Regions from separate parts of the Virgibacillus sp. M23 genome, predicted to be linked through region 2. Evidence: riboswitches for the same ligand, from Rfam matches in the RefSeq annotation. Region 2 holds a riboswitch; the other holds the start of a gene.

Region 1 (3,150 bases), on a different contig from region 2:
TTCCCCCTTCAATAAGGGAAACCATGAAACCGACGAAAGCAGTGGCAGCTGGTAATAATACGATAACGGAACTGGTGGATACATCCATCGTGAACCCTACTTTCCAGTGAGACATGTTCACCTTTTTAAGTAAGGATTTTACCACGGGTCCAATCATCATTATTCGAAACATCGGCATCATAAATGTAAAAGGTAGGGTCAACCAGATGACAACTAGAAGTCCTCGTTCGGATTGAATTTTGTCACCAACCCACTCAGAAAATCCTTTAACTCCTCCAGAAATTTGCATCATACCAATCAATCCGCCAAATAAATATAAAAAGGCGATAATATTAATATTCCCTGGATCTGCCAATGTCGTTATGAGATAGTTTACGGCTTCTTTTGTTCCGTTTAATACGCTGAATTCTAACAGAAAAGCACCTACAAGGAGTCCCAGCACTAGTCCAGGAAGAAGTCTTTTTTGCCATATAGCTAAAGCAATAACAATAGTAAAGGGAATGAGGGAGAACCAGGTGTGATCCATCGTACAGCCTCCTCTAAATGGATGGTTTGATATCTAGTATAAGGTTGAAAAAATGAATAAAAGCTATAATTACCATTTGTAAAAAGTCGATTTTTCATACGTAGCTTTTGCAGAAAGACATAATCACTACATGCTTCCTCATAATAGGTGAATCTGTTGATTATTAGATGTCAATAAAGCTATTAGAAAGGGTGAAATGGACAGCAGTTATTAAATAGTGTGAGGAATCTTTTGCTATTTTTTAATAGAATTGCTATGATAGTTTTAATTATTTAAATAATTACATAATATTCTTATCTAGAGAGGTCGAGGGACTAGCCTGAAGACACCTCAGCAACCTGTTTTATAAATAAGGTGCTACTTCTAGCAAGTTTTATAAACTTGAAAGATGAGAAGGTGACGATGTATGTATACAAAAGAACCCTTCTTAGCAGAAGGGTTCTTTTTAACGAGGCTGAGGCAAAACACACTTATTTACTCAAAATACGAATAATCATGTTATCAATAGGAGTATCATTCCAGCATCGTGAAATATACTCGCTTTCCGCGGGAACGGTCTCAGCTAACTTGGTAAGGAAAACGCTTTTTCTAGTGGATCTTCGGACTCGTGGTGTTACGGCCGGAGTCTCGCTTATTTCAGGTGCTAAATGAATGATTCTGATCAATACGAACGATAATTAATTTTCAACCAATCATTGTTCGTTTTTAATTGTTTCTTCATTCTTTTGTCTCAGCCTTTTTATAACTATAAAGGAGTGGATACATTGACAACAGCAGTAGAACGAATAGCACCTTTCAAAGGAGATCATGTAGGTAGCTTTCTAAGAACAGATCGTATCAAGCACGCGAGATCTCAATATGCTAAAGGAGAAATTAGTGAAAAACAACGAAGAGCAATTGAAGATGCAGAAATTATTAAGCTAGTAGAGAAACAAAAGGCAGCTGGGCTAATGGCTATAACCGATGGAGAACTTCGGCGTTCTTGGTGGCATTTCGACTTTTTAGAGAATTTAAATGGTGTTGAGGGATTTGAGCCAAATAATGGCTTGAAATTTGCTGGAATTGAGACAAAAAAGCATTCCATTCATGTTACTGGAAAGGTGGAGTTTAATAAAGAGCATCCATTTCTCGCAGATTTTAAGTTTCTGAATGAAGTGGTAGGGAACCGTCATGTTACCAAACAGACGATCCCAAGTCCGAACATGTTACTCGTTCGTGCTGGATTTGATACAGATATTTATCAAACAATCGAAGACCTTGTTCCAGATGTGATTATGGCTTATCAACAAGCAATTCAGGCATTTTATGATGCAGGTTGTCGTTACCTTCAGTTAGATGACACATCATGGGCATCCTTTCTATCAGAAGAAGGGATTTCCTCACTGCAAGCAAAGGGCATGAATCCAGAAAAACTAAGGGATATTTGCAAACGTGTGATTAATGAATCGATTGCTGAAAGGCCTAAAGATTTACTTATCACCATGCATATTTGTCGAGGCAATTATCGTTCCCATTATTTCAGTACAGGTTCTTATGATGCTGTTTCTGAAACCATTTTCGCTGGGTTGAATGTGGACGGGCTTTTCCTTGAATTTGATGACGAGCGATCTGGAGGTTTCGAGCCTTTATCCTATGTGAACAGAGATGATCTTTGTGTAGTCTTAGGATTAGTTACTTCTAAGTTCCCAGAGCTGGAAGATAAAGATGTTATTAAGAAACGTATTGCTGAAGCTGCTAACTACCTTCCGTATGAACAGCTCTGTCTTAGTCCGCAATGCGGTTTCGCTTCTACAGAAGAAGGTAATCTGATAACAGAAGAAGAGCAATGGAATAAGGTTAGACATGTAGTAGATATCGCTAAGGATGTGTGGAAGTAAGAAAGCATATTAGTAGCCGCTTATATTAAACCATTTTGAATGAATGAAGATAAAGTAACTCCGAATTACCTTTCGAGCATATCAGTATATTCGGAATGTAGTTGGGTGCTTTATCATTCATTTTTTTAAATGGTGATGTTACCTAACGAAAGGAAGGGTGCTTTGACCCGTTAATATTAGCAAAGTAAACAGAACTAGCTAAAAAAACAGCACACTCTGCTTGTATGTGATTAAATCTATAGGCAGTGATTATCTGTATGTTCGGATTGACGATAGTTTCGTTCTATTCTATCATTAAAGAAGTTTATAGAACGTGTGACCACTAGCGGAAGGAGAGAATTGCAATAAATCTTAATAATATAGGTAAGAAAATTAAGCAAATGCGCTTGCGTATGAAAAAAACACAACAGCAGGTAGCGGAAGCATGTGGAATCTCCAAAAGCCTTTTATCTAAAATTGAAAATGGACAGACAGCTTCAGCAATTGCCACTTTATCCAAAATTAGTGAAGAATTAGAAGTACCACTAACCTGGATTTTGGATGATCATGATGATCGAGATCTTGTTTTACTCCCTCATACAGAACGGCAATTTAAAGTAGGTGATGAGAATATGGGTTACTCCTATGAATTGCTGGCAAATCGTTCGCGGTTTACAGGAATTGAACCTACTATTGTTCATGTAACTCCTCGGGATATGAATGTCCGCGAAGAGACCTATACGCACTCCCAAGATGAGTTTATTTATA
Region 2 (3,150 bases):
CAAATGCTGTTGGTTCAGCACCTACTACGTTTGCACCTACGGACAGTAGTTCGCCCCCGTAGTAGTCGGTGACAATTCGTTTTGGTTTAACTGGTATATCGACATTCCCTTTAGCGGTTTCAAAACTACGCATTTCTTCTTGTTTATTATTATCTTCATTGCTATCTTGATTTTCTGATTCTTCTTCTGAGCTATTATTACCACCACATGCTGATAAGAAGACAGCAAGAATAACTAGAAAAACTGGTAAGCGCAATTTTTTAATCATTTTCAATCTCCTTAGCTTATGATTTTTGATATAGATGCCTTAATAGCGCTTTATTTCTTGAATTAAATTTATCGTTATGTGAAGATACCCTTGCTTTTGCTGTTGCATCAGGTTCTAATAATAGTTTTGCTTGATTAACGGCATTCGCTGCATCTACAAATGCTCCAGCAATTAAGTGTACCTTCCCATCAAACGATAAGATATCACCAGCTGCATAAAGACCTTCAATGGAAGTAGCTGATTTCGAGGTTCCTTTTACAAAGAAATCCCTTTCTATTTCAATATTTAAAGGGCTTTCTTTAATAAACGTTAATTCTCGTTCATAGCCATAGCTAATGATAAGCGCATCTGTTTTCACTTCTTCTTCTTGATTTGTCTCGTGGTTTCGTATTTCCACGGCTTCGATTTGATCGCCTTGTGCATTAGCATGCAACTTCTCAATGGTTGAATTAAAATGGATGTTAGCTGTAGAATTCATGATTTGCGAAATATGTGCTTCATGTCCTGTAAATTCATTTTTACGATGCACCATATGTAGCTGCTTAGCTATTGGTTCTAATTCGTTAGCCCAATCAATGGCTGAGTTTCCCCCACCAGATATGATAATGTTTTTATTTTTGAAATGCTCAAGACTTTGTACGGTATAATGCAGATTTGTTACCTCAAATCGATCTGCACCTTCAATATCAATTTTAATTGGATTTAATATACCGCCACCAACTGCAAGAATTACTGTTTTACTTAAATATTGATTACCAGAATGGGAAGTTAATACAAATAGGTTATCTTCATTTTTCTCTATTTTTGTAACTTTTTCGTTGAGAATGACTTCAGGATCGAATGTCAATGCTTGCTCTGCCATTTGATCAATTAAGGTAGCTCCAGTTACAGGAGTTAATCCACCTACATCCCAAATCATTTTCTCTGGATATACGTGTACCTTACCACCAAGCTTTGGTTGATATTCTATAATACGAGTTGATAAATCCCTCATGCCACTATAAAAAGATGCATATAAACCTGCTGGTCCACCACCAACAATAGTTACATCTGTAATATCTAAATGTTGCATATTATAATTACCTCCTTCGCCATTGATGATAATGAGAATCATTATCACTATGACTAATTATACAGAATTTTTTTAGGAAAGCAATAAACGGTTAGAAAAATAAATGACAGGTTTATAAAAAATTTTCAAATAGTAATTGACAGGATGTCGCAAGCGTAGTATTGTATATATCAATTACAAAATATAAACTTCTTATTCAGAGAGGTGGAGGGAATTGGCCCTTTGAAGCCTCGGCAGCGGACTTTACAAAGTACTGTGCCAAATCCAACAAGTCATTTGTGCTTGGAAAATAAGAAGAGAGCGCCAATAGATATGGAAATCTCTTCTTACAAACAAGGAGGGATTTTTTTATTCGGAACAAAATTTTATAGCGTAACTTCTTATCCAGAGAGGTGGAGGGACTGGCCCTTTGAAACCTCGGCAACAGACTCTATGAAGTACTGTGCCAAATCCAGCAAGCTAAGAGCTTGAAAGATAAGAAGAGGATAGTATATGGATGCCTCTTCTTAACTGAAGAGGCATTTTTAGTACAGACATAAAGGAGTGATACATCATGATTACGTTTGAACGTGTAAGTAAAATTTATAATGGAAAGCAACAACAAATAAAGGCATTAGAAGATGTGAATTTGCACATTGAAAAAGGTGAAATCTTTGGTGTTATCGGTTTTAGTGGTGCTGGGAAAAGTTCCCTTATTCGTTGTGTGAACCTATTAGAACGTCCCTCTTCGGGAAAAGTAACGGTTAATAATCAAGATTTGCTAAGCCTTTCTCCAAAGGATCTACGTGAAGCTAAACGAAGCATCGGGATGATTTTTCAGCATTTTAATTTATTAAATGCTAAAACAGTATTCGCAAATGTAGCGATGCCGTTATTACTTGCTAATGTACCAAAAGATGAAGTGAAGCGTCGGGTTATAGAACTACTAGAGTTTGTTGGATTAAAAGATAAAGCAGATAATTATCCAGATCAACTATCTGGTGGACAAAAGCAGCGTGTAGGAATTGCTCGTGCCCTTGCTACGAAGCCAAAGGTATTATTATGTGACGAAGCAACTTCAGCACTAGATCCAGAAACTACGAAATCAATTTTACAGCTGCTAAAGAAGATAAATGAAGAATATAACCTAACCATTTTGATTATTACGCATGAAATGGGGGTTATTCGCGAGATTTGCGATAAGGTAGCGGTATTGGATGAGGGGAAAGTAGTAGAAGCAGGTTCCGTATTCGAAGTGTTTGCACAGCCAAAGACAGAGATTGCACATAAATTTGTACGGTCTGTGATGCATGATGATATTCCTAGATCCGTATATGAGCTGTTAAAAGTGCTGGATCAACGTCAGAAAATTTATCGAATTGTATTCCTTGGGGAATCGACGGGACGACCGCTATTATCAGAAATTGCTAAGCAATATGCGGTTGATGTAAATGTGTTATTTGGCAGTATTACGGAGCTACAGGGAACACCATTTGGCAATTTAATCGTCAAACTAGATGGTGATGAAAATGAAATAAATCGTGCTATCATGCATATTCACCAACAGAAGGTAACGGTAAAGGAGGTGCTAGCAGATGTTAGTTAATGGTCAACAAATTGTGGAAGCATTATGGGAGACTATTGTAATGGTTGGCGTTTCCTTGCTTTTTTCGTTTGTAATTGGTCTAATCTTAGGGATTTTACTTGTTGTCACAAGAAAAGGTCATTTATGGGAAAATAAAGCAGTTTTTACCGTATTAAATGCCATTATAAATGTGTTCCGATCTATTCCGTTTATTATCTTAATGGTTGCTGTCATACCATTTACTCG

Evidence for each region. Region 2 has a riboswitch for S-adenosylmethionine ahead of RVS70_RS16005 (methionine ABC transporter ATP-binding protein). Riboswitches for the same ligand answer to the same signal wherever they lie in the genome.
Region 1: it holds a riboswitch for S-adenosylmethionine, as region 2 does, so the genes downstream of both, RVS70_RS13690 (5-methyltetrahydropteroyltriglutamate--homocysteine S-methyltransferase) here and RVS70_RS16005 (methionine ABC transporter ATP-binding protein) in region 2, are expected to answer to the same signal.

Annotation. Positions count from the first base shown of each region.
Region 1 covers NZ_JAWDHA010000035.1:15,986-19,135, reverse strand. The annotation lists gene RVS70_RS13695 (Na+/H+ antiporter NhaC family protein) at 1-526, opposite strand, end outside; SAM riboswitch class I at 817-921, shown strand; gene RVS70_RS13690 (5-methyltetrahydropteroyltriglutamate--homocysteine S-methyltransferase) at 1,291-2,403, shown strand; gene RVS70_RS13685 (XRE family transcriptional regulator) at 2,742-3,150, shown strand, end outside.
Region 2 covers NZ_JAWDHA010000048.1:3,247-6,396, forward strand. The annotation lists gene RVS70_RS15995 (ABC transporter substrate-binding protein) at 1-268, opposite strand, end outside; gene RVS70_RS16000 (NAD(P)/FAD-dependent oxidoreductase) at 285-1,340, opposite strand; SAM riboswitch class I at 1,530-1,636, shown strand; SAM riboswitch class I at 1,718-1,821, shown strand; gene RVS70_RS16005 (methionine ABC transporter ATP-binding protein) at 1,894-2,925, shown strand; gene RVS70_RS16010 (methionine ABC transporter permease) at 2,915-3,150, shown strand, end outside.